DNA from 2 places in the Bradyrhizobium ingae genome. Region 1 is predicted to be linked to the other one. Evidence: predicted binding sites of a transcription regulator. Region 1 holds the regulator's gene; the other holds the start of a gene.

Evidence for each region. Region 1 encodes PhoB, which activates phosphate uptake and scavenging genes when phosphate is short. Its sites were predicted from a motif close to TGTCATNNANCTGTCAT; they were not measured.
Region 2: phnF (phosphonate metabolism transcriptional regulator PhnF) is a predicted target of PhoB. The motif match lies at 12,917-12,933, and genes of this name have one in related genera.

What each region holds. Positions count from the first base shown of each region.
Region 1 is NZ_JBVUBB010000015.1:92,740-108,474, reverse strand. Features, by position in the region: gene pstC (phosphate ABC transporter permease subunit PstC) at 1-307, shown strand, start outside; gene pstA (phosphate ABC transporter permease PstA) at 309-1,154, shown strand; gene pstB (phosphate ABC transporter ATP-binding protein PstB) at 1,151-1,969, shown strand; gene phoU (phosphate signaling complex protein PhoU) at 1,981-2,697, shown strand; gene phoB (phosphate regulon transcriptional regulator PhoB) at 2,712-3,419, shown strand; gene ACV1FX_RS21985 (GcrA family cell cycle regulator) at 3,503-4,015, opposite strand; gene ACV1FX_RS21980 (acetylornithine transaminase) at 4,473-5,681, shown strand; gene argF (ornithine carbamoyltransferase) at 5,681-6,604, shown strand; gene ACV1FX_RS21970 (Hsp33 family molecular chaperone) at 6,933-7,940, shown strand; gene ACV1FX_RS21965 (hypothetical protein) at 8,079-8,438, shown strand; gene apaG (Co2+/Mg2+ efflux protein ApaG) at 8,492-8,878, opposite strand; gene ACV1FX_RS21955 (OpgC domain-containing protein) at 9,057-10,316, shown strand; gene ACV1FX_RS21950 (SGNH/GDSL hydrolase family protein) at 10,316-11,095, shown strand; gene ACV1FX_RS21945 (SGNH/GDSL hydrolase family protein) at 11,108-12,094, shown strand; gene ACV1FX_RS21940 (hypothetical protein) at 12,217-12,573, opposite strand; gene ACV1FX_RS21935 (hypothetical protein) at 12,703-13,137, shown strand; gene ACV1FX_RS21930 (O-succinylhomoserine sulfhydrylase) at 13,268-14,455, opposite strand; SAM riboswitch at 14,530-14,609, opposite strand; gene ACV1FX_RS21925 (2'-deoxycytidine 5'-triphosphate deaminase) at 14,689-15,735, shown strand, end outside.
Region 2 is NZ_JBVUBB010000011.1:154,577-170,311, reverse strand. Features, by position in the region: gene ACV1FX_RS18815 (enoyl-CoA hydratase) at 1-494, shown strand, start outside; gene ACV1FX_RS18810 (tetratricopeptide repeat protein) at 600-1,799, shown strand; gene ACV1FX_RS18805 (dihydrodipicolinate synthase family protein) at 2,019-2,960, shown strand; gene ACV1FX_RS18800 (selenium-binding protein SBP56-related protein) at 3,392-4,792, shown strand; gene ACV1FX_RS18795 (hypothetical protein) at 4,870-5,463, shown strand; gene ACV1FX_RS18790 (DUF1045 domain-containing protein) at 5,613-6,311, opposite strand; gene ACV1FX_RS18785 (alpha-D-ribose 1-methylphosphonate 5-triphosphate diphosphatase) at 6,331-7,524, opposite strand; gene ACV1FX_RS18780 (transferase hexapeptide repeat family protein) at 7,521-8,189, opposite strand; gene phnC (phosphonate ABC transporter ATP-binding protein) at 8,362-9,171, shown strand; gene phnD (phosphonate ABC transporter substrate-binding protein) at 9,223-10,161, shown strand; gene phnE (phosphonate ABC transporter, permease protein PhnE) at 10,236-11,120, shown strand; gene phnE (phosphonate ABC transporter, permease protein PhnE) at 11,117-11,965, shown strand; gene phnF (phosphonate metabolism transcriptional regulator PhnF) at 12,151-12,882, opposite strand; gene phnG (phosphonate C-P lyase system protein PhnG) at 13,041-13,454, shown strand; gene phnH (phosphonate C-P lyase system protein PhnH) at 13,459-14,067, shown strand; gene ACV1FX_RS18740 (carbon-phosphorus lyase complex subunit) at 14,071-15,174, shown strand; gene ACV1FX_RS18735 (alpha-D-ribose 1-methylphosphonate 5-phosphate C-P-lyase PhnJ) at 15,171-15,735, shown strand, end outside.

The sequences.
Region 1 (15,735 bases):
GCGCAGCGTGGTGATCCCCTATACCCGCGTCGGCATTATCGGCGGCGTCATGCTGGCGCTGGGCCGCGCGCTTGGCGAGACCATGGCGGTGACCTTCATCATCGGCAACTCCTTCCGCATCTCGTCCTCGATCTTCGCGCCGGGCACCACGATCTCGGCGGCGATCGCATCCGAGTTCGCCGAGAGCGACGGCCTGCATCAGTCCGGCCTGATCCTGCTCGGCCTGCTTCTGTTCGTGTTGACGTTCTTCGTGCTCGCAGGCGCGCGGCTGATGCTGCTGCGGCTGGAAAAGAAGGCGGGGAACTAACATGAACCCGATCTATGCACGCCGCCGCCGCAAGGACATCGTCATCCGCGGTCTCTGCATCGGTGCCGCCGCCTTCGGCGTCACCTGGCTCGCGCTGATTCTGATCACGCTGCTCTACAACGGCCTCACCGGTCTGAACCTTCAGATCTTCGCCGCGGACACTCCGCCTCCGGGCTCGACCGAGGGCGGCCTGCGCAACGCCATCGTCGGCTCGATCATCATGACCGTGATCGGCGTCGGCATCGGCGCGCCGCTCGGCCTGTTCGCCGGCACCTATCTCGCCGAATACGGCCGCAACGACAAGCTGACCTCGGTGATCCGCTTCATCAACGACATCCTTTTGTCTGCGCCCTCGATCATCATCGGCTTGTTCATCTATGGCGCGGTGGTGGTGCCGATGCGCGGCTTCTCGGCAATCGCCGGCGCGCTGGCGCTCGCCGTCATCGTGATCCCGGTGGTGCTGCGCACGACCGAGGACATGCTGCTGCTGGTGCCGAACGCGCTGCGCGAAGCGGCTTCCGCGCTCGGCCTGCCGCGCTCGCTGGTGATCAAGCGGATCGCCTACCGCGCGGCGCGCTCCGGCCTCATCACCGGCGTGCTGCTGGCGACTGCCCGCGTCGCCGGCGAGACCGCGCCGCTGCTCTTCACCGCGCTCTCGAACCAGTTCTTCAGCCTCAGCCTGAACAAGACGATGGCGAACCTGCCGGTGACCATCAACAATTTCGTGCAGAGCCCCTACGCCTACTGGAAGCAGCTGGCCTGGAGTGGGGCGCTGCTGATCACCCTGACCGTGCTTGCCCTGAACATTGGCGCGCGCATTCTAGGCGCCGAGAGGACTGCAAAATGAGCGATCTGTCCGTTTCCGTAAGTTCCACAGGGCGTCAGGCCTCGCCGATACTGCCCGAGGCTCCGGCCAAGGTGACGGTGCGCAACCTCAATTTCTATTACGGCGAGCACCACGCGCTGAAGAACATCAACATGACGCTCGGCACCAACCGCGTCACGGCGTTCATCGGCCCGTCCGGCTGCGGCAAGTCGACCCTGCTGCGCATCTTCAACCGGATGTATGACCTCTATCCGGGCCAGCGCGCCACCGGTCAACTCATGCTCGACCAGACCAATATCCTCGACTCCAAGCTCGACCTCAACCTGCTGCGAGCCCGGGTCGGCATGGTGTTCCAGAAGCCGACGCCGTTCCCGATGACGATCTACGAGAACATTGCCTTCGGCATCCGCCTTTACGAGAAGATCTCCAAGTCGGAGATGGACGACCGGGTCGAGAAGGCGCTGCGCGGCGGCGCGCTGTGGAACGAGGTCAAGGACAAGCTCAACGCCTCCGGCCTGTCGCTCTCCGGCGGCCAGCAGCAGCGTCTCTGCATCGCCCGCACCGTGGCGGTCCGTCCCGAGGTGATCCTGTTCGACGAGCCGTGCTCGGCGCTCGATCCGATCTCGACCGCCAAGGTTGAGGAACTGATCCAGGAGCTTGCCGAGAACTACACGATCGCGATCGTCACCCACAACATGCAGCAGGCGGCGCGCGTCTCCGACAAGACCGCCTTCATGTATCTCGGCGAGTTGATCGAGTTCGACGAGACCAGCAAGATCTTCACGTCGCCCAGCGACCGGCGTACCCAAGACTACATCACCGGCCGCTTCGGCTGAGGAGACAGGAAATGGCTTCTGAACATACCGCAAAGGCCTTCGACACCGACCTGCAGGAGCTCACGCGGCTCGTTGCGGAGATGGGCGGCCTTGCCGAGCGCATGATCGTCGATTCCGTCGATGCGCTGATCCGCCGTGACGTCGCGCTCGGCCAGCGCGTGGTGGCGACCGACGCCGAGATCGACGCGCTGCAGAAGAAGATCGAGGAGCGCGCCGTGCTCACGATCGCGCGCCGCCAGCCGATGGCGGTCGACCTGCGCGAGATCGTCGGCGCCATGCGCGTCGCGACCGATCTGGAGCGGATCGGCGATCTCGCCAAGAACATGGGCAAGCGCGTGGCCGCGCTCGAGACCGATTTCCATCCGCTGAAGCTGTTCCGCGGCCTGGAACACATGACCGACCTCGTGCAGCAGCAGGTCAAGTCGGTCCTCGACGCCTATGCCGCGCATGACCTGCCGGCGGCGATGATGGTGTGGAAGGGCGACGAGGAAGTCGACGCGATCTGCACCTCGCTGTTCCGCGAGCTCCTCACCTACATGATGGAGGATCCGCGTAACATCTCGTTCTGCATCCACCTGATGTTCTGCGCCAAGAACATCGAGCGGATCGGCGATCATGCGACCAACATCGCCGAAACCGTCTTCTACATGATCGAAGGTCAGGCCATCGCGGACAAGCGTCCGAAGGGCGACATGACCACCTTCGCCACGACTGTGCCGAACACTTAAGGAGCGACGACGCCATGGGCGCACGCATTCTGGTTGTTGAGGACGAGGAAGCGCTGACCGAGCTGTTGCGCTACAACCTCGAAGGCGACGGCTACGATGTCGAGACGGTGATGCGCGGCGACGACGCCGACACCCGCCTCAAGGAGCACATTCCGGACCTGATCGTGCTCGACTGGATGCTGCCGGGGTTGTCCGGCATCGAGCTGTGCCGCCGCCTGCGCACCCGTCCCGACACCAAGCAGCTCCCGATCATCATGCTTACCGCACGCGGCGAAGAGAGCGAGCGGGTGAGGGGACTTGCGACCGGTGCGGACGACTACATCGTCAAGCCGTTCTCGGTGCCGGAGCTCTTGGCACGCGTGAAAGGCCTTTTGCGGCGTGCGAGCCCAGAGCGGCTTGCGTCCATCCTCGCCTATGGCGACATCGAGCTCGACCGCGAGAAGCGCCGCGTCGCGCGCTCCGGGCGGCCGATCGACCTCGGTCCGACCGAATATCGCCTCCTGGAGTTCTTCCTGGAGCATCCCGGCCGCGTGTTCTCGCGCGAGCAGCTGCTCGACAGTGTCTGGGGCCGCGACATCTATATCGACGAGCGCACCGTCGACGTCCACATCGGGCGCCTGCGCAAGCTGCTCAATCTCGGCCGCGAGCAGGACCCGATCCGCACCGTCCGCGGCGCCGGCTACGCGCTGGATGATCGGTTTGCGAAGGCGGAACAGACGTAAAAAAAACGCGCCGGATAGCGCGCTGACATTCCTCGACCAGGCGTCCCGGCCTTGCGCCGGGACGTTGTCGTTTGTGGCTGAGCTCAGCGCGTGCCCGGCTTGGCCGGTGCGCGGCGGCGGTCGGCGGCCGGCTGGTAGGCAACGCGCGAATGCTGCGCGCAATAGGGCAGGCCCGAGAGCGATTTGCCGCCGCAGAAGAAGAAATCCGGGCTCGAGGGATCGCCGACCGGCCAGTGGCAGGTCGCCTCGTTGAGCTCGAGCAGCGACAGGCGCTGGCTCATCGGAACGACGTTGTCGTAGGTGATCGGATCGGGCTCGACCTCGACCTCGAAGGCCTGGGCGAGGGCGGTGTTGCCGCGGGAGATCGGGCGGCTCACCCGCATCATGTGCTGTGCGGGGCGCGCCTTGCGCGGCCGGGGAGCCGCCGAGGACGGGCTCTTGGCGCGGCCGGACAGGCCCAGCCGGTGCACCTTGCCGATTACGGCGTTGCGCGTCACGTTCCCGAGCTCGGCAGCGATCTGGCTGGCCGAAAGCCCGGCTTCCCAGAGCTTTTTCAATTGCTCGACGCGATCGTCGGACCAGGTCAAAACCGTCATTGCACCCTTCCCCTCGCCGCGCACCCTCAATCCTTGGGGCCGCGTGGCGATGTCTAAGCTTCGAAAAACCCGTGCCATCAGAATCCCTTAAGGCTCGCCGGGCGCGAAAAACGCACCTGAACGTTACGCCGGTACAAGAGGACTCAGAGGATCAGAACTGCTGCACGAGATGTCGTATCTGACGGGGGAAACGCTACAATATGGCGTGACTCCCGCGCAAGAGTCTGCGGCTCCGCGTCCACATGTTCCGTCGCTAAAAGAACTTAAAATCGCCACCGCAAGACTACGGATCGCGTGCCTTGCAGGGCCTTCTGGCGGCATTGACAGCGGTTTTTCCAGGCATAAAATAGTGACACGTGCCGCCCTTAAAAGGCGGCACGTTTCGTTTTCCGGGCAGGTCAATGATGCGCTGCGCAAGGCAGTCTCGTGAGCCGGCCTCAACATCCAAGTGACCGCCATGAACAAGAGCGCCGCGACGCATCTGCTTCCCGTTTTCGCCAGGGCCGAGCTCGGCTTCGAGCGCGGCGAAGGCTGCTGGCTGGTCGCGACAAACGGGGAGCGCTATCTCGATTTTACATCGGGTGTCGCTGTGAATGCGCTGGGCCATGCGCACCCCGCCCTGGTCAAGGCTCTGCAGGAGCAGGCCACGAAGCTCTGGCACATGTCGAACCTGTTTCAGAGCCCGGATGGCGAGAAGCTCGCCATCCGGCTCTGCAACGAGAGCTTTGCGGACTTCGTGTTCTTCTGCAATTCCGGCGCCGAGGCGATGGAATGCGTGATCAAGGTGGTGCGCCGCTATCACGCCACCAAGGGCCATCCCGAGCGCTACCGCATGATCACCTTCGAGGGCGCCTTCCACGGCCGCACGCTGGCAACGCTCGCCGCCACGGGGTCCGCGAAATATCTCGAAGGCTTTGGTCCGCCGATGGACGGGTTCGACCAGGTGCCGCATGGCGATCTGGAAGCCGTCAAGAAGGCGATCGGCCCACAGACCGCGGGCATCCTGATCGAGCCGATCCAGGGCGAGGGCGGCGTGCGCTCGGCGCCTCCTGCCTTCTATCGCGCGCTGCGCCAGCTCTGCGACGAACATGGCTTGTTGCTCGCGTTCGACGAGGTGCAGACCGGAATGGGCCGCACCGGCGATCTCTTTGCGCATCGCCGCCTCGGCGTGACCCCGGACGTGATGTCGCTTGCGAAGGCACTCGGCGGCGGCTTTCCGATCGGCGCCTGCCTTGCGACGGCCGAGGCTGCTTCCGGCATGACGCCCGGTTCGCACGGCTCGACCTTCGGCGGCAATCCGCTCGCCGTATCGGCAGCGAACGCCGTGCTCGACGTCATGCTCAAGCCCGGCTTCTTCGATCACGTGCAGAAGATGTCGCTGCTGCTCAAACAGAAGCTCGCCGCCGTGATCGACCGTCACCCCGACGTCGTCAGCGAGGTGCGCGGCGAGGGGTTGTTGGTCGGCATCAAGGCCGTGGTGCCTTCTGGCGATCTCGTCACGGCGCTGCGCGAGGAAAAACTTCTGACTGTCGGCGCCGGCGACAATGTCGTGCGCTTCCTGCCGCCTCTGATCGTCACGGAAGCGGAGATCGAGGAGGGCGTCACACGGCTCGAGCGCGCCTGCACGGCGATTGAATCGAATCTCAAGGCACGGGCGGCAAGCTGATGAGCAAGACGCCCAAGCACTTTCTCGACATTAACGAGCTGCCGCTATCCGAGCTCAGGAGCATGCTCGCCGCCTCCTCCGCGATGAAGGCGAAGCAGAAGGCGCATCAGCCGGTCAAGCCACTCGAGGGCAAGACGCTGGCGATGATCTTCGAGCGCCCATCGACGCGGACGCGCGTGTCGTTCGATGTCGCCATGCGACAGCTCGGCGGCGAGCCCATCATGCTCACGGGTGCCGAGATGCAGCTCGGCCGCGGCGAGACCATCGCCGACACAGCGCGCGTGCTGTCGCGCTATGTCGATGCCATCATGATCCGCATCCTCAATCACGATGCGTTGCTCGAGCTTGCCGCGAACGCGACCGTGCCCGTCATCAACGGGCTGACGCGGCGCTCCCATCCCTGCCAGGTGATGGCCGACCTCATGACCTATGAGGAGCATCGCGGTCCGATCGAGGGCAAGACGGTGGCCTGGACCGGCGACGACAACAACGTGCTTGCCTCCTGGGCGCACGCCGCCGAGCGCTTCAAGTTCAACCTCAATATCGCGACCCCGCCGGAGCTCGCGCCGAAAAAGCCGATGCGCGATTGGGTCAAGGCGACGGGCGCCCCGATCATGCTCGGCACCGATCCGGAGGCGGCTGTCCGCGGCGCCGATTGCGTCGTCACCGATACCTGGGTCTCGATGGGGGACAAGGAAGGCGAGCACCGCCACAACGTGCTCAAGCCCTACCAGGTCAACGCCAAGCTGATGTCGCTCGCCAAGCCCGATGCGCTGTTCATGCACTGCCTGCCCGCCCATCGCGGCGAGGAGGTCACCGACGAGGTGATCGACGGTCCGCAGTCGGTCGTGTTCGACGAGGCCGAAAACCGCCTGCACGCGCAGAAGGGCATTCTGGCCTGGTGCTTTGACGCGGTGAAGTGATTGGTTGTCGTCCGGCGGACGATAGTGAGAAATCCGTGACGACGGCAGTATGGAGTTGCTTTCGCCTCATGTTCGGTCGTCGTCCCGGACAAGCGCAGCGAAGCGGAGCGCAGATCCGGGATCCACAGCCAACAGGGGTGGTTTGGTGACGACCCGGAGTTGTCATCTCGCGCCACAACACAATCCTGTGGTTATGGGCCCCGGGCTCGCGCTATGCGCGCCCCGGGGCAACACCGAATTTGCGGTATCGTTTGCGATCAAAACAGCGTCCGGGTTGGGTTGCCCCGCCCCCTTCCATTTCACCCCCTCCGACCCCAGATAGAGCGCCATGGTCTCCCAATCCCCTGATATCAAGGCCGGGCTCGAAAGCCCGGTTCGCGCGCCATCTTCCGTTCCCGTCGACGATGCAGTGCTGCCCTTTGAGGTCGATGCGCTCGACGTGCGCGGACGCCTGACCCGGCTTGGGCCCGAGCTCGACGATATCCTCACCAAGCATGATTACCCCGCGCCGGTCGGCAAGCTGCTCGGCGAGGCCATCGTGCTGACCACGCTGCTCGGCTCGGCGCTGAAATTCGAAGGCCGCTTCATCCTCCAGGCCCAGACGGACGGCCCGGTGTCGTTCCTGGTGGTCGACTTCAAGGCTCCCGACCGCCTGCGCGCCTATGCCCGCTATGACGCCTCGCGGCTTGGCGAGGCCAAGGACTCCGGCTCGCTGCTCGGCCGCGGCCATCTCGCCATGACAATCGACCAGGGCGCGGATATGAGCCGTTACCAGGGCCTCGTCGCACTCGACGGCGGCAGCCTGGAAGACGCCGCGCATGAATACTTCCTGCGCTCCGAGCAGATCCCGACGAAGGTGCGCCTCGCCGTCGGCGAGGAATGGCGCTCGAGCGACGGCGGCAAGCACCGCTGGCGCGCCGGCGGCCTCTTGATGCAATTCCTGCCGAAGGCGCCGGAGCGTGCGCGGCAGGCCGACCTGCATCCCGGCGACGCGCCCGAAGGCACCACGCCGCATACCGTTGCCGAGGACGATGCGTGGGCCGAAGCGCGCTCGCTGATCGGCACGGTGGAGGACGTCGAACTGATCGATCCCGATCTCTCAGGCGAGCGGCTGCTCTACCGCCTTTTTCACGAGCGCGGCGTGCGCGTGTTCAATCCGCAGAGCCTGAAAGCGCAATGCTCATGCTCGCGCGATGCGGTGGCGGCGATGCTGAAGAGCTTTTCGCCGGATGACCGTGCCGCGATGGTCAAGGAAGACAAGGTCGTCGTGACCTGCGAATTCTGCAGCTCGGTGTATCAATTCACGCCGCACGAGGCGGGCGTGGAGAACGCTTAGCGCCATTGCTTCCGTTTTGCGCAATTGACCGAAAAATACGTTGGAGGCGCGCGTGCTCGCTCGACGCAGGGCAATTATAGCGTGTATGGTTCCCTCGCCAATTGTGGGGTGGGGGATGGAATGCGGTTTACGTTGAGCGTGGTGGCGTTGTTGCTGTCGGCTGGGATCGCACAGGCGGAAAAGATCGTCGCTTCGGGACATCCGCTGATGCTTTACCGAGCCTGGTCTACCAATCCCGATTGCACCTCTGCGGGCGCGGTGGTGTTGCGGGTCGCTCAAGCGCCCGAGCACGGCCGTGTCTCGATTCGGCATTCCGGCGTATTTCCGAACTTTCCAGAAGGCAATGTCCGGAACGTCTGCAATCGCCGTCGCGTGCCCGGAGTTGAGGCCACCTACGTCTCGCAGCGCGGCTATCTTGGCTCGGACATGGTCGTGCTCGATGTTCTGTATCCTGCTGGACGTGCTGTCAGAGTCACTCTGCCAATCCGGGTGATGTAACTGCGCGAGGCGCTGAACCTTTCTCTTGCGCCGTGCGAGCAGAGCAGGGACGGTCAGTTCAAAACGCGCTTGTTGTCCGGGCTGTCCAGCGAGAACGTCGGCACGTCGATCTCAAAACGCTCGCCGCTTTCGTTGACCATCTGGTAGCGGCCGGTCATGAAGCCCGAGGCAGTCGAGAGCGGGACGCCGGAGGTGTATTCGTAGCGTTCGCCGGGCGCGAGGATCGGCTGCTCGCCGATCACGCCTTCGCCCTTGACCTCCTGCTGCCGCCCCGTCGCGTCGGTGATGATCCAGTGCCGCGTTTTGAGCTGCACGGTCTCATCGCCGGAATTGGTGATCACGATGGTGTAGGACCAGAAGTACCGCGAGCCCGACGACTGCTCCGGCACAAAGTTCGGCTCGACGGTCACTTCGATCTGGCGGGTCACAGCACGGTACATGTTGCCATCATAACGAAAAGCTTGCCGGGAACCAATCGTGGTCCGCGACGTCAGCGACATCGTGCCGCCCGAATTGGCACCCTAGTTACACTCCAATGTGATCCGGTCGCTTTGCGAGCAGGCCACTGGCCCGGTACACTCCTCAAACGCTGCGATTTGCGCAAGGGTTTTGGCCCCGATGACCATTGCCGACCAAGTGACGGGATCGCCGGTCGCCGGAACCGCGGACGCGAAGTCCTCCGTGGAGAAGAAGCCGCGCGCGGCGGCGCCCGCCATCACGCTGCCCGTCATCGGCGAGCGCGAGCTGCGGCTCGACCTGTTCCGCGGGCTGGCGTTGTGGCTGATCTTCATCGACCACTTGCCGCCGAACCTGCTGACCTGGTTCACCATCCGCAACTACGGCTTCAGCGACGCCACCGAGATCTTCATCTTCATCTCGGGTTACACCGCGGCCTTCGTCTACGGCCGCGCGATGCTGGAAAACGGCTTCGTCATCGCCACCGCGCGGATCCTGCGCCGGGTCTGGCAGATCTACGTCGCCCACGTCTTCCTGTTCACGATCTTCCTCGCGGAAATCTCCTACGTCGCGACCAGCTTCGAGAACCCGCTCTACACGGAAGAGATGGGGATCATGGATTTCCTCAAGCAGCCCGACGTCACCATCGTGCAGGCGCTGCTGCTGCGCTTCCGGCCCGTCAACATGGACGTGCTGCCGCTCTATATCGTGTTGATGCTGGCGCTGCCGCTGATCCTCTGGCTGATGAAATGGAGGCCGGATCTCACGCTCGGCCTGTCGGTCGTGCTCTATGCGGTGACCTGGCAGTTCGATCTCTATTTTTCGGCCTATCCGAATGGCTTCTGGGCCTTCAACCCGCTCGCCTGGCAATTGCTGTTCGTATTCGGTGCCTGGTGCGCGCTCGGCGGGGCGCGGCGCATGTCGCGCATCCTGGCATCTCCCGTGACGATGTGGATCTCGATCGCCTATCTGGCCGCGGCATTCTACGTGACGCTGACGTGGTACGTGCCGCAACTTTCCCACTTCATGCCGAAGCGGATCGAGCAGTGGATGTATCCGATCGACAAGACCGATCTGGACGTGCTGCGTTTCACGCATTTCCTGGCGCTGGCCGCGCTCACCGTCCGTTTCCTGCCGCGGGATTGGCCGGGTCTGAAATCGCCGCTCCTGAGGCCGCTGATCATCTGCGGCCAGCATTCTCTGGAGATTTTCTGCCTCGGCGTGTTCCTGGCCTTTGCCGGCCATTTCATCCTGGCCGAGGTGTCCGGCGGCCCGGGCATGCATGCGCTGATTAGTCTCTGCGGAATCCTGATCATGTGGGCCATGGCCTGGGTGATTTCGTGGTACAAGCAGGTGGCTGACAAGAGCGGTTCTAAAACCAAAAACGCCGTCGGCAACGCCGATCTGGCGGGAGGGGGCTGATGAAGGCGAAGGTTCTCCTGAGCCTGATCCTGCTATGCGGTGCACTCGCCGCGCCTTCCGCGCGCGCCGAGGATAATGCTGCGCCTCAAGCACCCGCAGGGCCTGCGGCGTGCGAGGTGCCGTCCTATCTGCTCGCCACCGAAAGCAAGCTTCCGAAGGTCGCCGAGGCTGTGAGCAGTGCAAAACCGCTCGAAATCCTGGTCATCGGCAGCCGGTCGACCACCATCCCGTCGTCGGAAGAGAGCTCCTATCCGGCCCGGCTTCAGGCGATCTTGAAGGAGAAGCTGCCGTCGGAACCGCTGCACGTCTCCGTAGAACTACAGAGCAAGAAGACCGCAGAAGAGGCCGCATCGACCTTCGTTAAGCTTATGGAAGCGAAAAGGCCTACTTTGGTCATCTGGCAGACCGGGACCGTGGATGCTATCCGATCTGTCGATCCCGATGAGTTCCGCGGTGCCGTCACCGATGGCGTTACTGCGCTGCAAAACGCGGGGGCCGACGTTATATTGATGAACTTGCAGTACAGCCCGCGGACCGAAACCATGATCTCGGTGCCGCCCTATCTCGACAATATGCGCGTGGTGGCGCAGGAGCATGATATCCCGCTGTTCGATCGTTTCGCGATCATGCGTCAATGGAATGATCAGGGTCAGTTCGACCTGTTCAATCCGGCGCGCGGACCGGAGTTGGCGAAACAGGTCCATGATTGCCTTGGCCGGGCGCTGGCGCAGTTCGTCGTCGATGCCGCCCATCTCGGTCCGGCCCAGCAGCAAAATTGAGGTTTAGCGTAAATGAGTTCTTTCCGCCCTTTTCGCCTGACGGCATGGCTGGCTGCGCCCATGGCGGCCGCGCTGCTGATGCCCGTGCCACTGTCGTCCGCGCGCGCGCAGGCCGTGGCCGCCGCGCCGACGGCATCGCAAGCCGCCAATCCGGCGCCGGGGCCGCAAACAGCGACCGCCAGCCAGCAAGAATCTTCCCAGCAGCGCGGCCTCACAGCGCGGGCCATCGACAAGGTCAAGCAGGTCGCCAAGTCGGCCGGCGACATCTTCAGCCGCGTGCCGTGCCTGCCGCCCAAAGACGGCGCGAAATCGATGGGCTCGCTGCCGCATGTCGCGAGCAAGCTGATCGCGGGCAAGCCGGTGGTGATCGTTGCGTTCGGATCGTCGTCGACCGCGGGCTTCGGTGCAAGCTCGCCTGATTTCAATTATCCGAACCGCCTCGCTGCGCAGCTCCACCGGCAATATCCGAGCGCCAACATTGCCGTCATCAATGCCGGTGTCGGTGGCGAGGACGCACCCGAGATGATGAAGCGCCTCCAGAAAGAGGTGATCGATGTACATCCGGATCTCGTGATCTGGCAGGTCGGCACCAATGCGGTTCTGCGCAATCTCGATCCCGGCGATACCGCAAAGCTCGTCGAGGACGGCATCACGCGCATCCAGGCAGCCGGCGATGCCGACGTCGTGCTGGTCGATCCGCAATATTCGCCGCGTGTCACCGAGCGTCCCGAGAGCGCCGGCAAGATGGTGAAGCTGCTCGGCCGCGTTGCCGAGCTCCGCCACGTCGGCATCTTCCCTCGCTTCGAGGTGATGCGCGACTGGCACGAGAAGCAGGCCATTCCGGTCGAGAGTTTCGTCATCTCCGACGGCCTGCACATGAATGATTGGGGCTACGCCTGCTTCGCGCAGCTCCTCGGCGATGACATCATCCGCTCAGTCGGCCAGATCAAGCTCGGCGTCAATGTGCCTGCGGACGTGCGGACGTACCGGCCGATGTAGCAATCTTGCCTCTCTCTCGCAGGGGGAGAGCTATCGTTCGAGATGCCTGGCCCTTCGCGGAGGCTTCGCGGCGCGACCGGCTCGCTCGCGCCGTTCTCGACATCCACGACCCTGCGCCGACCTTATTTCGGAAGGCATTCCACATTGAAGGCAATGATGATCTGCTCCGGGTCAGCCTTGCCTATGCTTCGCAGATCTTCCAAGCCGCTCCTCAGCTTGGCTCCCGCGTCTCTCAAGCTGGCTTCGAGCGTCGACTTGGCTGCCTTGCATCGCTCTTCACTCGAGAATTCCTGAAACACCACTGTTGGGAGGAGCCTCCATTCCGCCCTGTCGCTTGTCGCGGCCGGACTGACTGAGTAGGAGAAGACGTACATCAAAATCCACATCGGCTTGCTCCACGTGCGCATGCGACGGGCGGCGCCGACGAAATCGTCGGGCCTCGCTTGCTGCGGTAGTGTGATGAGGGGGCGCGTCGACAAGCCATGATCTGGATCAAGGTGCGTTCGCGCTGACGGGGCGCCTCGTTGATCTAGATCAAGTCCGGATCGAGGCTGATCCAACAGGCTGATGACGCAGCGCGGGGTGGTGCAACCTGTCGGGGCGATGCGATGAAGTGCTGGGCGAGGCTGGTGGCCGCTGCGCTATTGCTGCTCGGATCGCGCGCAAGTGATGCCGCCGTGCGGATTACGGATGATCCCGGCGGGCGAATTGGGAAATATGTATACCGATATGAAAGACTGCGCGCTTCGGGCCAGTCTGTCATCATCGATGGTTTCTGTGCCTCGGCTTGTACCATCGTCCTGGCGACCATCCCCGCGGACAGAATTTGCGTGACGTCGCAGGCGGAACTCGCCTTCCACGCAGCGTGGGATTTCGGCCCGCGTGGACGCCCCGTCACAAATCCCGGCGCGACCCGAATGCTCTACTGGATGTATCCGATGCCGGTACGACGGTGGATCACCGACCGCGGCGGCCTGACGCCCCGAACGATCTTCCTGCGCGGAAGGCCGTTAAAGGCGATGTATCGGTCATGTCAGGCCTGAGATGATCCGGAAACGCGTGAAGCGGTTTTCCCTCGCGACAAACGCGGAACGCGTCTGCGCGGAGATCATGCTCAAACAATAACCTGAAGCGCGATGACGATTCATCCCAATCTCATCGCGCTTCGCTGCCTCACGCCTTCTCCAGCGCCGCGGTGAGATCCTCGATCAGATCATCGCAATGCTCGAGCCCTGCGGAGAAGCGGATAAAGCCCTCACTGATGCCGAGCGCGGCGCGGTCTTCCGGCTTCAGGCGCTGATGCGTCGTGGTGGCCGGATGCGTCACCAGGCTCTTGGCGTCGCCGAGATTGTTGGAAATCTTGGCGAGCCTGAGCGCGTTGAGCACGCGGAACGCGGCCTGCTTGCCGCCCTTGACCTCGAAGCCGACGAGCGTCGAGCCGCCGCGCATCTGCTTCTTCACCAACGCCGCCTGCGGATGGTCGGCGCGGCCGGGATAGACCAGCCGCGAGATTTTGGGATGGCTGGCGAGCACCTCGGCAATGCGGCCAGCGGTGTCGGTCTGCGCGCGCACGCGCACGCCCAGCGTCTCCAGTCCCTTGAGCAAAACCCAGGCGTTGAACGGCGAGATCGACGGGCCGGTCTGGCGCATGAAGTTATGGAGGTGTTCGGCGATGAAGGCTTCCGAGGACAGGATGACGCCGCCGAGGCACCGGCCCTGGCCGTCGATATGCTTCGTCGCGGAATAGACCACGACATCGGCACCGAGCGCGAGCGGGCTCTGCCAGATCGGCGTCGCGAACACGTTGTCGACGACGAGCCGCGCGCCGGCCTTGTGTGCGATCTCGGCGATGGCGGGAATGTCGAGCACGTCGAGCGTCGGATTGGTCGGGCTTTCCAGGAAGAACGTCTTGGTGTTCGGCTTGACCGCACGCTGCCACTGATCGAGATCGAGTCCGTCGACCAGCGTGGTCTCGATGCCGTAGCGCGGCAACAGATCCTGCACCACGTAGAGACACGAGCCGAACAGCGCCTTTGATGCCACCAGGTGGTCGCCAGCCTTCAGCGGTGCCAGGATTGCGGTCGTCACCGCCGCCATGCCGGTCGCCGCCGACCGCGCCGCTTCCGCGCCCTCGAGCTCGATCATGCGTTGCTCGAACATCGCGATCGTCGGATTGGAATAGCGCGAATAGATAAAGCCGGGATCTTCGCCCTTGAACCGCGCCTCGCATTCCTCGGCGCTGTTGTAGACGTAGCCCTGAGTCAGGAATAGCGCCTCGGACGTCTCGCCATATTGCGAGCGCAGGGTGCCGGAATGAACCAGCCGGGTTTCGGGGCGATAGTTGGCAGGCGACTTCGACATAGGTACCTCCGACATGACCATTGATGCGAAAATGGTCACAAAAAAACCGGCCTGGATATCTCCACTGGCCGGGATCACAGAGGTCCCCGGCCTGTTTAGCGACTTATTTAACGTGGCTGCAAGCCGGCCGGCTCAAATCACCACGGGATAAGTCATGCTCTTATTCCGTCATGCCCTTTTCGTCAAGGCATCCATCGGATAGCGATAAAAGGTTCGTTTTCTCGCATTTTTGGATGCGTTTGACCCGAGATGAGGACCACCGGTTGACGTTCACGGTCGCCGCCAACGCCAATGGTATCCTGCCCGACCGCATGATCGCGGCGATGGCGGATGGCGGGCTCATCCTGCCCGCCTACGACTTCGTCGAGAGCCAGATTCAGCCGGCGAGCCTCGATTTGCGCCTCGGTGATATCGCCTACCGCGTCCGCGCGAGCTTCCTGCCCGGGCCCGGCGCCACCGTCGCCGAGCGCATCGACGAGCTGAAGCTGCATGAGTTCAGCCTCGCCGACGGCGCGGTGCTGGAGACCAACTGCGTCTACATCGTGCCGCTGCTCGAGAGCCTCGCGCTGCCGCCGGAGATCGTCGCGGCCGCCAATCCGAAAAGCTCGACCGGCCGGCTCGACGTCTTCACCCGCGTGATCGCCGACGGCACCCGCCGTTTCGACATGATCGGCGCGGGCTATCACGGTCCGCTCTATGCCGAGATCAGTCCAAAGACGTTCCCGGTGCTGGTGAGCGAGGGCTCGCGGCTTTCGCAGGTGCGCTTCCGTACCGGCGATGCCGTCCTCAACATCGAGGAGCTCGAGGCGCTGCATGCGACCGAGCGTCTCGTCGATATCGACGAGGCGGATCTCACCGGCGGCGTCGCCGTCTCCGTCGATCTCTCCGGCGAGAAGGGCGGCGGCTTCGTCGGCTATCGCGCCAAGCGCCACACCGGCGTCGTCGATGTCGATCGCCGCGCCGGCTACGCGATCGAGGATTTCTGGGAGCCGATCTCCGCGCGTCCCGACGGCAGCCTCATTCTCGATCCCGGCGAATTCTATATCCTCGCCTCCAAGGAAGCGGTGCAGGTGCCGCCGGACTACGCTGCGGAGATGGTGCCGTTCGATCCCCTGGTCGGCGAATTCCGCGTGCACTATGCCGGCTTCTTCGATCCCGGCTTCGGCTACGCCGGCGCCGGCGGGCAGGGGGCACGTGCCGTGCTTGAAGTGCGCTCGCGCGAAGTGCCGTTCATCCTCGAGCACGGCCAGATCGTCGGCCGCCTCGTCTACGAGAAGATG
Region 2 (15,735 bases), on a different contig from region 1:
GCACGCGCCCGCTGGTCGCGGCCGTCCAGGGCCGCGCCGTCGGCGTTGGCACCACCATGCTCCTGCATTGCGATCTCGTCGTGCTCGCCGACGATGCGCTGCTGTCGACGCCCTTCGTCAGCCTGGCGCTGGTGCCGGAGGCCGCTTCGAGCCTGTTGATGCCGCTGCGCATCGGTCACGTCCGTGCCTACGAGATGTTCGCGCTCGGCGAGGCCGTGCCGGCGAAGACCGCGCTCGAATGGGGCCTTGCCAACCGCGTCGTGGCGCTCGACAAGCTCGACGCCGAGGCCGCCGCGCTCGCGCAGCGCCTCGCAATGCAGCCTGCCGGTGCGCTGATCGCGACCAAGCGGCTGATGCGCAACGGTGAAGCGCTGGTTGCCCAGATGACGGTCGAAGGCGAGCAGTTCGCTCAGCGCCTGCGCACCGCCGAGGCCCGCGAGGCCTTCACGGCGTTCGCCGAGCGCCGGCCGGCCGATTTCACCAAGGTCGCGTGACGTCGGCTCTGACAGGAGCGTGGCCTTAGGCCGCCATCCGTCTGATCTGATTGAACGAAATGGCTCCCGCACGCGACGAACGGGCATCTAGCCTATGCGGGACCGATGTTGGCATTGCGGATGATGGGTCTGGTCGTGGTGCTCGCTGTGGCGGGGCCGCCGGGCCATGCCCAGTCGCGCGAAGTGAAGTGTCTCGGCGATACCGACCGGCCGCTCAGCGAGCAGCTTGCCGCCTGCACCAAGGCGATCGATGCGGGCGCCTTCACGGGGCACGACCTCGCCGTCGCCCTGTTCAATCGGGGCGTCGTCCGGACGATGAGCGGCGACCTCGACCATGCGCGCCCGGACTTCGATCTGGCCATCCTGACGGATCCCAGCTTCGGCTCGGCCTTCAACGGACGCGGGAATTTTTATCGGCTCAGGGGCGATCTTGACCACGCGCTGTCCGATTTCGAGCAGGCCATTCGTCTTGACCCCAGCGATGCCGAAGCCGTCAACAATCGTGGCACGATCCACATGATGAAGGGCGATCCCGATCGGGCGCTCGCCGACTACGAGACGGCGATCCGCCTCAATCCCAAATACGCCATGGCGGTCGCCAATCGCGGCAAGACCTATCAGGCGAAAGGCGATCTGGAGCACGCTCTCGCCGATTATGGCGAAGCGATCCGGATCGATCCGGCCTATGGCAGCGCCTATGAGAGCCGCGGGAGCATCTATGGCGCCAAGGGTGAACAGGACCGCGCGATTGCTGACTACAACGATGCCATTCGCATCAACCCGAAATCATCGCATGCCTTCTACAACCGCGGCAGTGCCTACTTGATGAAGAACGAACCGGATCGCGCGCTGCCGGACTTTGACGCGGCCATCCGACTCGATCCGACCGACGTCATGAGTCTGCTCAACCGCGGCCTCGTCTACCAGAAGAAGGGCGACCTTGATCGCAGCATCGCGGATTACAGCGCAGCGCTCCGCCTCGATCCCGATGAGGTCTACGCGCTGAACAATCGCGGCATTGCCTGGCGCGACAAGGGCGCTTTCGATCGTGCGATCGCCGACTACGATCAGGCGATCCGACTCGAGCCCGAATTCGTCACGGCCTATTACGGCCGCGGCCGCGCCTTCCAGGACAAGCACGAGCTCGACCGCGCCATCGCGAATTACGACAAGGCGCTCGAACTGCTGCCGACCTACGCGCTTGCGTTGCATTGGCGCGGCGTGGCCAAGCGGGAGAAGGGCGATGTGGCCGGCGGCGATGCGGACATCGCCGCCGCGAAGAAGCTCGAGCCCGATCGGCGCTAGGCCGGCCTCGCGACGTCGGCCGATGCCGACCGCCTTCGCGGCGCGGTGGAAGCCCCCGGTACCGGTCGATCGGCGTAACCCACCAGAACTGAAGTTCCCGCTGCAATCGGCATTGCCGCAGGTGCGCGACCGCGCTAAATGGTAGCGGTACCATTCGCCCGCGGCCGCGCGGGCGGCCCGCCAGAAAGTCGCGGCGAGAACACCAGGGAGTCAGTTTCGATGTCGGCCACGCCCCAAACCAAAGCCCAGCGTCCGTACCGGGGTGTCTTCCCAGTCGCACCGACCATCTTCAATGAGCGTGGCGAACTGGATCTCGAAGGCCAGCGCCGCTGCATCGACTTCATGATCGATGCCGGTTCGAACGGCATCTGCATCCTGGCCAACTTCTCCGAGCAGTTCGTGCTGACCGACGCCGAGCGCGAGACCGTGATGCATGCCGTGCTGGAGCACGTCGCCGGCCGCGTCCCCGTCATCGTCACCACCACCCATTTCTCGTCGGCCGTGTGCGCCGCCCGCAGCAAGCAGGCGGAGGCCGCCGGCGCCGCCATGGTGATGGTGATGCCGCCCTATCACGGCGCGACTTTCCGGGTGCCCGAAAAGGGCATCGTCGAGTTCTTCAAGGCGCTGTCGGCGGCGATCGAGATTCCGATCATGATCCAGGACGCGCCGGTCGCGGGCACGCCGCTGTCGGTCGAACTGCTGGCACGGCTGGCGCGGGAGTTTTCCAATATCCGCTACTTCAAGATCGAGGTCCCCGGCGCTGCCGCAAAGCTGCGCGGCCTGATCGAGGCGGGCGGCAAGGATATTGAAGGCCCGTGGGACGGCGAGGAAGCCATCACCTTGATGGCCGATCTCGACGCCGGCGCCACCGGCGCAATGACCGGCGGCGGCTATCCCGACGGCATCCGCCAGATCATCGATCCCTATTTTGCCGGCAAGCGCGAGGAGGCCAAGGCTGCCTATGAGCGCTGGCTGCCGCTCATCAACTACGAGAACCGCCAGTGCGGCCTGATCGCCTGCAAGGCGATGATGCAGGCCGGCGGCGTGATCAAGTCCGACGCCGTGCGCCACCCCCTGCAACCGCTGCACCCGGCCACGCGCGCAGGCCTGCTCGAACTCGCCAAGGAACGCGACGCGCTGGCGCTGCGCTGGGGGAAGTAGAGCGGTTCTGTCCCCAACGTTGTCCCGGCTTTCGTCGGGACGACGTTGAGTTCTTTAGCGCCTACAAACTCCGCTCGTCGTCCCGGACAAGCGCAGCGCCGATCCGGGACCCATAACCACAGGCTTTGGTTGTTGCGAAGACTTGTGGTTATCCGCGCGCGCAACAACTTCTCCCCGGGGTTATGGGTCCCCGCCTCCGCGGGGACGACACCGAGTGTGAGGTAGCGATCGAGCCCGTCTCTCGCCAGCCCCATTCGACCAAGCGTCGAATTGGCGCGCTTCGGTGCGGTTTCGCGCGGCTGTACGATGACGTAGTCTTCCCGGGCCAACCAGGCCTGCGGAGCGTCTCGAGACATCACGCGTCAGCACTTCATTATGCCGTTATCCCGAGCCAGGTTGGTGCAAGCCGACGCAAACAGGGAGGCAGTGCCATGACAATGCGGCCAGATCCGACCTTCCACGCATCGCCAAGACTCGCGATGGAAGCACCGCCCGAAAACTTCGCCTATACGCTGCTGCTCAGCCCGGATTTCTCCAAGCCCGACGCACTTGCTGTGATCGACGTCAGGCCGGGATCGCCGACCTACAGCCAGATCGTCCATACCGTGACGATGCCGAACAAGGGCGACGAGTTTCATCACTTCGGCTGGAATGCCTGCTCTTCGGCATTGTCTCCGCTCGCCGGGCATGCCTTCATCGAGCGGCGCTATCTCATCATTCCCGGGCTTCGCTCGTCGCGCATCTACATCATCGACACCAAGCCCGATCCGACCAAGGCGAAGATTCACAAGGTCATCGAGCCGGAGGAGGTGTTCAAGAAGACCGGCTACTCACGCCCCCATACCATCCATTGCGGCCCGGACGGCATCTACGTCAGCACGCTCGGCGGTGGCGGCAAGGATGGCACCAGCGGGCCTCCCGGCGTCTTCATCATGGACTGCGAGACGTTCGAGGTGCTCGGCCGCTGGGAGATCGATCGCGGCCCGCAGACGCTGCATTATGACTTCTGGTGGAATCTGCCGCGCGATTACATGGTGACGAGTGAGTGGGGCCTGCCGCCGCAGTTCGAGAACGGCATCGTTCCCGAGGATCTGCTGTCGAACAAATACGGCCATCGGCTCCATTTCTGGGATCTCCGCGCCCGGCGCAACGTCCAGACCATCGACCTCGGTGCCAACCATCAGATGGCGCTCGAGGTGCGGCCCGCGCACGACCCGGTTCGTGAATATGGCTTTGCCGGCGTGGTGGTCGATACCACCAATCTGGAAGGCTCGATCTGGACCTGGTGGCGCGAAGGCGGAAAATTCCACGCCGAGAAGACGGCGACGATCCCGCCGGAGCCTGCAGCCAAAGAAAAGCTTCCGCCGCTCCTGCAGGGCTTTGGTGCTGTGCCACCACTCGTGACCGACATCGATCTGTCGATGGACGACCGGTTCCTCTACGTTTCCTGCTGGGGCACCGGCGAGATGCGCCAGTACGACGTCAGCGATCCCCGGAAACCCAAGCTTGCGGGCTCGGTGTACACCGGAGGCATCGTGCGCTGCGCGTCGCATCCGAACGGCAAGGCATATGCGGGTGGCCCGCAGATGGTCGAGATCAGCCGTGACGGCAAGCGGGTATACTGGACCAATTCGCTCTACTCGACCTGGGACGACCAGTTCTATCCCGATGGCGTTCCCGGCGTCGAAGTGATGGCCAATGTCGGTCGCAACGGCGGCCTCGAGCTCGCCAGCGATTATTTCGTGAGCTTCCCGGAAGGATATCGGGCTCATCAGGTCAGGCTTGAAGGCGGCGACTGTTCGACGGATTCCTTTTGCTATCCGTCGGCCTAGGAGAGGCGAGCCGGACACTTGCCTGGCTCTGGCTCGCGCTCCTTGCGAGCGGCATCTATCACGGACTTAATCCGGGAATGGGATGGCCGCTCGCGGTGTCGGCGGGGCTCATGGAAAAAAGCCCACGTGCGCTGTTCGGCGCGCTGGGCGCTCTGTCGGCCGGCCACCTGCTCGCAACGTTCCTGGTGTTGCTGCCGTTCGCGCTGCTGCTGGCGCTGGCCGAGTGGCAGCGTCCGATCCAGCTCGGCGCGAGCTTTCTCGTGATCGGGTTCGGCATCTTTCGTCTGGTCGATCGCCGTCATCCGCGGACACTGGCGCGGATCCCGCCAACGCGGTTGGCCCTGTGGTCGTTTGCCGTCGCCATCGCCCATGGTGCCGCGTTGATGCTGGTGCCGATCTATCTCGGATTGTGCCAGGCCGCCGACCTTGACGCGGCCCACCAGGCGGCCGGCGCTCTCGTCACGGCAAATCTTGCCACGGCTGTGCTGGTTTCGCTGGCGCACGTCGTTGCGATGGTGATCGCGGGCGGTTGCCTTGCGTGGCTGGTCTACCGCTATCTCGGTCTCAAGTTCGTATCGCGAAGCTGGTTCAATCTGGATGCCGTCTGGGCCGTGAGCCTCGTCCTGGTTGGCGGCGCTGCCCTTGCGTTCAATCTCGCAGGCTGGCGATGAGGCGGAGCGAAGACCTATCACCGTCACCCTGAGGTGGCCGCGAAGCGGCCCTCGAAGGGCGACGGCCCCGCGGCATCCCGGCCGTCCATCCTTCGAGGCTCGCTACGCGAGCGCCTCAGGATGACGGGACCGGCAGCGCGCCCATCGACCTATCTTATCAACGGCCACTCTCCGATGATGTGAAAGCGTGCCCCTGCGGTTTCCTGTCGGAACAGCGCGATGCGGTCGATCGCAAGCGTTTCGAGCTGCAGGGTGGCAAACCGCTTCCGCAGCATGTCGACGATGGGCCCGCGTCGGTCCGCATCGAGCCTGCCCGTGAGCGTCATGTGGAAGCGGAATTCTTCCATGACGTAAGGGTAGCCCCAGCGATCGAGATAATCGCGCTGCCGCTCGGGCAGCTTGTCCGGGTTGCGCCTCGCGCGATCCTCCGCCGTCAGCGGTGCACGAAACGCATCGAAGTCGCGCACGCAATCGGCGGCGAGCCGTGTCAATTCGCTGACCGGTTCAGCCGGGATCACCGCGATAAAGCCGCTGATGGAATCGACGATTGGACGAATCACGGGGATCGGCCGCGGCTTGCCGGAAAACGCTGCGCACGCAGCAACCAGCTCGGCCTCGGCCTTGCCCGACGCGAGCGCCATCGGCGCTTTCAGCGTGCCGTGAAAACCATATTTGCGGGGATCGGCCGTGACGTCGTTCCAATCGGCCGCAAGGTCGAGTGCCTCTGCGGGGAAAGGCAACTGACGGCTGCTATGGGCATCATAGCCAAGCAGCTCGGCGCCGAAGCGCGACAGCGTGCTGTCGGCATCGGCGGCGTAGTAGATCGCGTAGCGGGGAAAGCCTGTCATTGCGTCAGATATAGCGGGTTTAGACGGCGGCGACAGCCTCGCGCGGCGCTGCGGCTGAGCCGAGCAGGCGCGTGGCATCGGTGAGATGCACCAGCCTGCCGGCGGCAATGACCGCGACCACCCGCGGCCGCAGCGGCACGGTGTCGTCGACCAGCAGGATGTCGGCGCGCCGTCCCTCCTTGATCACACCGCGATCGGACAGGCCTGCGGCCTCTGCCGGTGCTTCCGAGATCAGCTTCCAGGCGTGCGCCAGCGGAAGCACGCCATCGGCTGCGAGCCGGAACGCGGCGAGCAGTTGCGCCGGATAGTAATAGTCCGAGGCCAGCACCGAGCAGAGCCCTTTGGCGATCATGTCGGACGCCCTGGTCCAACCGGTGTGGCTGCCGCCACGCACCACGTTCGGCGCGCCATAGATGATGGCGTCGCCGGCCTCTGCTGCCGCGCGCGCCGTCTCTTCGTTGACCGGAAACTCGGCGATCGCAGCACCCATGTCCCGATACGCCTTGCGCATCGCCGGCGTCGCATCGTCATGCGAGAGCATCCGCACCTCGGCCGCGCGGGCCGCCGCGGCAAGCCGCGCCGTCGTCGCCGGGACGTCCGCTGCGCGCGCAGCGACACGACCGACCAGCTCTTCAAAAGCCGCGTCGGACAATCCGGTCCGGTCAACCAGGCGGCCGCGTTTGTTCGGCTTTGAGAGATCGCGGATAGTCGAAGCCATGTGATCGTTGAAGGCGAACAGATCGATCCGCCCTTCGGCGAGCCATTGGCCGAGCTCGTCCTCGGCGTCGAGATTGTAGGTCTCGTGCCGCAGATGGAAGCGGGTGTCGGCAGCAAATTGCGGGCGCAGCCGCTCGATCGCCTCCAGCAGGCGCCGCGCATTGTCGCCGGAGCGCAAGCCCGGCTCCCACGACCAGGTCGTGCCATGGAAGACGGTGGTGATGCCGTTGCTGACGGCCTGCCGGTCGCTGTCGGCGAGCGCCACGTCGATCGGGAAGTCGACCCCCGGACGCGGCATCATCTGCCGCTCGAAGGCATCGCCATGCAGGTCGACGATGCCCGGCAGGACCAAAAGATTGCGAGCGTCGATCGCAAGTGGCGCGCGTGTGCGGCCGCGATCGATCGCTGCGATATCCTGCCCGGACACGACGAGTGAGGCTTCGACGATCTCCGAGCCGATCAGGGCCCGGCCGCCTTCAAGGAGGATTTCGGTCACGCGGGGACGCTTCGCTGGCTGGGGGAGGACTGGTTGGCAACGAGCCGTGCTTCGTACTTTGCGAGGAAATCTTCAATCCCAAGCTTGCGGAAATCGGGCAGGGCGTCGCGCAAGCTTTCGTGATCCCAGTCCCACCAGGCGAGCCTTGCCAGCCGGCCGGCGATCTCGTCGGAGAAGCGCCGCCGGACCGGGCGGGCCGGATTGCCGGCGACGATCGTGTAGGCGGGCACGTCCTTGGTGACGATGGCGCCCGCGGCCACCACCGCGCCGGTGCCGATATTGCGGCCCGGCAGCACGATCGCGCCATGGCCGATCCAGACGTCATGGCCGATATGAACGTGGTGCTGGCGTCGCCAGTCGAAGAACTCGGCATCGTCGCTCTCGCCCGGAAAATACGCGCTCGCACGATACGTGAAATGCGCCTGGCTGGCGCGCTGCATCGGGTGATTGCCGGGATTGATGCGCGTCATCGCCGCGATCGAGCAGAATTTTCCGATCGTCGTGTAAGTGATCTGCGAATCGTTCACGACATACGAATAGTCGCCCATCGTCACCTCGTGCAGGATCGTGCGCGCGCCGACCTCGCAATAGGCGCCGAGCTTGATCTCGTGCAGCGTGGCCGTGGGATCGATGGTCGGTTGGACCGAAAGCGTTTTGGCGACCATGGTGCATCCGTCAACTGGGGGAGCATTCGTCTTCGAGCGGCTCGATGACGATGTCATGACGCAGAGATGACAGGGGACGGTGTGCGTAGCATCGCCGCACCGCGCCGTCCCCGTCACACAAATGTAAAGCGCCGGAGTTAGCGGTTGGGCCCAGCTGGTCGGGAGCCCCTGCATGCTGGTAGTTGAAGGTCTGACGTGCCGCTTCGGCACAAAAGCCGCGGTGGACGGTGCTTCGTTTGAAATCGCCCCAGGCGGTTTTGTCGGCGTGATCGGACGTTCCGGCGCCGGAAAGTCGACCTTGCTGCGGACCATCAATCGCCTGGTGACGCCAACGGAGGGACGCATCCTGTTCGATGGCGTCGATGTCACCGCGCTGCGCGGCAAGGAGCTGCGGCAATGGCGCGCCCGTGCGGCGATGATCTTCCAGCAGTTCAATCTTGTCGGCCGGCTCGACGTGCTCACCAATGTGCTGATGGGACGTCTTGCTGCAATGCCGGCCTGGCGCTCGCTGACGCAGGCCTGGCTCGAGGAAGACACGGCGCTGGCGATGTCGGCGCTCGAGCAGTTCGATATGGCCTCGCTCGCTGCCCAACGCACCGATCAGCTTTCCGGCGGCCAGCAGCAGCGGGTCGCGATCGCCCGCGCGCTGGTGCAGCAGCCTGATCTGATCCTCGCCGATGAGCCGATCGCTTCGCTCGATCCGCGCAACACCAAGATCGTGATGGATGCGCTCTTACGCATCAACAAGCATTTCGGCATCACCGTGATCTGCAACCTGCATTCGCTCGATCTGGCGCGCAGCTATTGCGATCGCCTGATCGGGATGGCTGCGGGCCGGGTGGTGTTCGATGGCGCGCCGTCGGCGCTCACCGAGCACGTCGCGCGCGAGCTCTACGATCTCGAAGCCAGCGAAGTCATGGGCGGCCTGCCGTTGCCCGTCCCCGAGGCCGTCCCAGCGTTCGGTACGGCTGCCGCGGCCTGAGCCGCGACCCAAGTTCTGCGTTCACCGCGTCCAACCGATCAAGAGGGTATCATGATCACTCGTCGCATCGTCCTTGCCGGCGCCGCCGCGCTGGCCTTCTCCGCTTCCGCTTCCGCCGAGGACTGGAAAGCCAAATATCCTGAGCTGACTTTTGCGGTTGTCCCGGCCGAGAACGCCTCGGGCGTAACCGACCGTTGGGCCCCGTTCATGAGCTATCTCTCGAAGGAACTTGGCGTGAAGGTCACGCTGCGGATCGCGAACGACTACGCCGCGGTGATCGAAGGTCAGCGCGCCGGCAACATCCAGATCGCAAGTTATGGGTCGGCCTCGTTTGCGCGCGCACGGCTGACTGGCGTCAAGACGGACGCCTTTGCGAGCGATCTGAACGCGGACGGCGGTACGGGCTATTACTCGGTGTTCTTCGTCAAGACGAGCAGCCCCTACAAAGGCATCGACGACCTGAAAGGCAAGAATCTCGGCCTGGTCGATCCGAATTCGACCTCAGGCAACAACGTGCCGCGCTTTGAGCTCGACAAGATGGGCATCTCGGATGTCGACACGTATTTCAGCAAGGTCGTCTTCACCGGCAGCCATGAGAACGCGATCCTCGCCTTGGCGCAGGGCACGGTCGATGTTGCCGCCAACCAGTGGACCAGCGACGACGATTCGACGCTGGCGCAGATGCTGACCAAGGGCATGCTGAAGAATGCCGACGGCTCGCCGATGAAGAGGGAAGATTTCCGCATCATCCACAAGTCGGCGCCGATCATTGGACCGAACATGTATGCATACAGTTCCGATCTTCCCGATGACCTGAAGGCTGCGATCGCCAAGGCATTCTTCGACTCGCCCACCAAGGACAAGGCTGCGTTCGACCGGTTGTCCGACGGCCAGAAGAAGGGGTTTCATCCCGCAACCACCAAGGACTGGGATGGCACGATCGAACTGATCAAGTTCGTCGATGCGCTAAGAAAGAAGAAGGCGTCCTGATCAAAGGGACGACGTAACTCGAGCCGGGTCGTTCGACCCGGCTCTTTCTCTGATGGGCCACGGTCACTGCCTCCATGACCATCGCGGTTTCGCTTCTTCCCGAGCAGCAATTGGCGGCGCTGAACGCGGCCTATCGCCAGGCGGTGGCGCGCAAGCGCGCGCGGTTATTGGCCGGCGGCATGGTGTTCATTGCTGCGCTGATGCTCGCCGCGATCGGGGCCGAAGTGAACTTGCGGACGCTCTTCACGTATTTCGGCAACTTCGTCAGCTATTTCGACCGTATCCTCACCCTCGACAGCGGCCAGCGCGTCTGGACCGATCCCGGCGAGTGGCTGTGGGGCTGGTACAAATGGGGCAAGCTGCTCGGCGAGACGCTGCTGATCAGCTATGTCGGCACGCTGATCGGCGCGGTCTGCGCCTTCTGCCTGAATTTTCTCGCGGCTGAGAACACCTCGCCGGCGCCCTGGTTGCGCTTTACTGTTCGCCGCCTGCTCGAATTCGCTCGCACCGTGCCGGGCATCGTATTCGCGCTGATCTTCGTCATGGCCTTCGGGCTCGGGCCGATGGCCGGTGTGCTCGCGATAGCCATTCATTCCACCGGCGCGCTCGGCAAGCTGTTCGCCGAGATCGTGGAGAATGCCGACATGAAGCCGGTCGAAGGCGTGCGCTCGACCGGAGCGAGCTGGCTGTCCTGCATGCGCTTTGCCGTGCTGCCGCAGGTCTCCGCCGGCTATGTCAGCTACGCGCTGCTGCGCTTCGAGATCAATGTCCGTGAATCCTCGGTGATGGGTTTCGTCGGCGCCGGCGGCATCGGCCAGGAGCTCGTGGTCGCGATCCGCAAGTTCTACTACTCCGACGTCAGCGCCATCCTGTTGATGATCGTGCTCACCATCTTCATCATCGACATCACCACCGGCTGGTTGCGCGCGCGCCTGTTCGGCAGGGATGCACGGCCATGAAGGAAGTCGAGAAACCCGACGCTGCAGCGCTGCGGACGAAATACCCCGATGTCTTCGAGCGCCCGGCGGCTGCGCGTCTGGCGACGCCGGCCATGATCGTGGCGGCGCTCGCCTTGTTCGTCTTCGGTCTCAACGATCTCGGTTTCGAGCCGGCAAAGTTCATCGCGGGCCTCAAGCAGCTCGGCTGGATCACCATGATGATGGTCCCGCCGGACCCCGGAACGTCGCTGCCGCTCTATCTGAAGGCGCTCGGCGAGACGCTGTCGATCGCGCTGCTCGGCACCACGCTGGCCGCAACGCTGGCGCTGCCGGTTTCCCTGCTCGCGGCGCGCAACGTCGTGCCGCCGAACATCATCCGCTTTCCGGTGCGGCGCTTCCTTGATTCGATCCGCGGCGTCGATACCCTGATCTGGGCGCTGGTCTGGATCAATGTCGTCGGCCTCGGCCCGTTCGCCGGTGTGCTCGCGATCATGGTCTCGGACTTTGGTGCACTCGGAAAGCTGTTTTCCGAGGCGATCGAGGCGGCCGACAAGAAGCAGGTCGAGGGCATCAGGGCATCGGGCGGCAATGCCTTGCACGAGATTCGCTTCGGCCTGATGCCGCAGGTGCTGCCGGTCATCGCCGGCCAGGTGCTCTACTTCATCGAATCGAACACCCGCTCGGCCAGCATCATCGGCATCGTCGGTGCGGGCGGCATCGGCCTTCAGCTCGCCGAGCAGATCCGCGTGCTGGAATGGCAGAAGGTATCGTTCCTCGTCCTGATGATCCTGGTCGCTGTCGCCGCGATTGATTTCATTTCCGGCAAGGTGCGCTTCGCCATCATCGGACGGCGGGCGGTGGCGTAGGTCGCGAACTCTTCCTTCTCCCCTTGCGGGAGAAGGTGGCGCGAAGCGCCGGATGAGGGGTTCTATCCGCGAACTTAACTGCAAGCGATACGCGCGGACAGAGGCCCCTCATCCGGATCGCATCTGGCGATGCGACCCGACCTCGCCCGCAAGGGGAGAGGTGCACCGTCCGCGTGGTGACACGTTCACCCGTTCTCCACCAAAAACTCCACCCGCTCCGCCGCAAAGCGTGAGCGCTTGGTCACCAGCGGCTTGCCGTCGGGGTCGACGTCGGTCGAATCGACCACCAGGATCGGACGACCCAGCGCGAGATCAAGCCGCGCGGCGTCGGTTGCGTCGACAATGCCGGCGGTGATCCTGGTCGAGCCGCGGCGGTAGTCGCGGACGCCGTAATGCGCGAGCAGCTTCGTCATCGAGCGCGTGGCGGCGAACACCGCACCCGCATCGGGAAAGAGTTCGGCCGACAGCCAGGACGTCGAGACGCAGATCGGCGTGCGGTCGGCAAAGCGCACGGATTCGATCCGGACCAACCGCGCGCCGGTCTTTACGCCGAGTTCTCGTGCCAACTCCCGGCTCGCCACGTCCTCCGACGCCTCGATCAACTGCCCGCGCGGCTCGCGGCCGCCGGCGCCGACGATCTCCGAGAAGCGCGTGCGCGAGCGCAAGGGATAGGCGAGCTTCTGCGCCTCGACATAGGTGCCGCTGCCGCGCTCGGCGCGCACCAGGCCGCGCTCGGCGAGCGCCGCCAGCGCGCGCCGCACCGTATGGCGGTTCACGCGATAGGTCTCGGCGATCTCCATCTCGCCCGGCAACTTTTCGCCCGCTGCAAAGCGGCCGTCGGCGATGCCGCGCTCGATGCCGTCGGCGACCAGGCGCCACAGCGCGACGCCGGAGGAGGCAGTGTCCTGAAGGCTCATGTCGACGACAAGCCCATCTCCAAAATCACACGATTGTCACGAAACAGTCATGGCGCTTCATTATCAAGTTGTCTATTATCATAGACAACTTGAATCCGGCAAGCCTGGTGAATGATTTGAACCCGCAACATAGCCTCAAGACCCGGCGCAAGGCGGCGATGGCCGTGCTGGTGCATGCGGACGCAGATGATATTGCCGGCCGCCTTCGCGCTATCGCGTTGCCGCGGCATGACGATCTGCGTGTGCCCGAGAACGGCCTCGTGATGCTGCGCGGCCGCGTCGGCGGCGATGGCGCACCGTTCAACCTGGGCGAGGCCACCGTGTCGCGCGCCGCGGTGCGGCTTGCGAGCGGCGAGGTCGGCTTCGGCTATACGCTCGGCCGCGACGGTGCGAAGGCGCGGCTCATCGCCCTCTGCGACGCGCTCGTGCAGTCGGAAGAGTTCGCGGGGGCCATCGAGCGGGATGTCGTTGCGCCCTTGCGCGCGGACCTGCACGCGCGACAGGCGCAGTGTGCCGCGCAAACGGCGGCGACGAAGGTTGATTTCTACACCATGGTGCGCGGTGAGGGGTGAGGCCATGACCACGATTGCGGAACTGCCGCCGGGTTTCGCGGACAAAGTGTTGTCGGCGCAATCGACCTTTCGCTCGGTCATGAATGCGATGGCGCGGCCGGGCTCGGTGCAGCGCATCGTGCCGGTCGCGGGCACGCCCGGTCCCATGATGCGCGGCACGGCGGCGATCGCGCTGACGCTGTTCGATCACGATACGCCGCTTTGGCTCGATGCGCGCATGTCGGAGAGCTCCGATGTCCTGAAATGGCTGAAGTTCCACACCGGCGCGCCGGTGATCCAGAATCCTTCGGTCGCGAGCTTTGCGCTGGTCGCCGATGCTGCCGCGCTTCCTTCGCTCGAGCGGTTTGCGCTCGGCAGCAATGAGTATCCGGATCGCTCGACCACCTTGATCCTGCAGGTGGAAAGCCTCAACGCGGGGGCCGCCTTCGAGCTCCGTGGCCCTGGCATCGACGGTGTGACGATCCTTCAGGCGGCGCTCAGGCCTATCGACCTGTTCGAGCGCCTGCGCATCAACGAGCCGCTGTTTCCGCGCGGCATCGACGTCGTGCTGGTCGCCGATGACGACGTGGTTGCGATCCCGCGCACCACGCGGGTCGTGAACAAGGGAAGTTGAAGTATGTATGTCGCAGTCAAAGGCGGCGAACGTGCCATCGAGAACGCCCATCGCCTGCTGGCGCATGTGCGGCGTGGCGAGCAGAGCGTGCCCGAAATTTCGCTCGACCAGATCTCCGAGCAGCTTGGCCTTGCCGTCGATCGCGTCATGAGCGAAGGCTCGCTCTATGACCGCGAGCTTGCGGCGCTCGCGATCAAGCAGGCGCGCGGCGACCTGATCGAGGCGATCTTCCTGGTCCGCGCCTTCCGCGCCACCCTGCCGCGCTTCGGCGCAAGCGAGCCGGTCGACACCGGCGCCATGCGGGTGCAGCGGCGGGTGTCCTCGACGTTCAAGGACATTCCGGGCGGGCAAATTCTTGGCCCGACCTTCGACTATACGCATCGCCTGCTCGATCCGACGCTGGCCGAGGGATTTGTGCCCGAGGCGCCGGCGACCGCCGAAGCCTCGCCCGCGGCCACGCCGCGCGTGACGGACATTCTGGGGCGCGACGGGCTGATCGAGGCCTCGCCGCACGCTGAAAAAGGCGCAAGCGTCGGCGATCTCACGCGCGAGCCCCTCAACTTCCCCGCCGACCGCGACCTGCGCCTGCAAAATCTCGCGCGCGGCGACGAAGGCTTTCTGCTGGCGATGGGTTACTCGACCCAGCGCGGCTACGGCCGCAACCATCCCTTCGCCGGCGAGATCCGCTTCGGCGAGGTCGAGGTCGAATTCTTCGCCGAGGACGTCGGCTTCGCCGTGCCGCTCGGCGCGATCGAGCTCACCGAATGCCAGATGGTCAACCAGTTCAAGGGCTCGGCCGCGGAAGCGCCGTGCTTCACCCGCGGCTATGGCCTCGCTTTCGGCCAGAGCGAGCGCAAGACCATGTCGATGGCGCTGGTCGATCGCGCGCTTCGGGCGCGCGAGCTCGGCGAGGAGGTGCTCGCACCGGCGCAGGACGAGGAATTCGTGATGTCGCATTCCGACAACGTCCAGGCGACCGGCTTCGTCGAGCATCTGAAGCTACCGCACTATGTCGACTTTCAGTCCGAGCTTGGCCTGCTGCGCAAGCTGCGTCAGGAATTTGCCGAGGCCAATGATGCCGGGCCGATGAAGGAGGCCGCGGAATGAACGCGCCCGCCTACAACTTCGCCTATCTCGACGAGCAGACCAAGCGGATGATCCGCCGCGCGATCCTGAAGGCGATCGCGATCCCCGGCTATCAGGTCCCGTTTGCGAGCCGCGAAATGCCGATGCCCTATGGCTGGGGCACCGGCGGCGTGCAGGTCACGGCCGCGATCCTCGGGCCGGACGATGTGCTGAAGGTGATCGACCAGGGCTCCGACGACACCACCAACGCGATCTCGATCCGGAAATTCTTCGCCAAGACCGCCGGCGTTGCGACGACGACGGCGACGATCGATGCGACCGTGATCCAGACCCGTCACCGCATTCCCGAGACGGCTCTCGGCGAGAACCAGGTGCTGGTCTACCAGGTGCCGATCCCTGAACCCCTGCGCTTCCTCGAGCCGCGCGAGACTGAGACGCGTCGCATGCATGCGCTTGCCGAATACGGCCTGATGCACGTCAAGCTCTATGAGGACATCGCGCGCTTCGGCCATATCGCAACGGCCTACGCCTATCCGGTGAAGGTGAACGCCCGCTACGTGATGGACCCGTCGCCGACCCCGA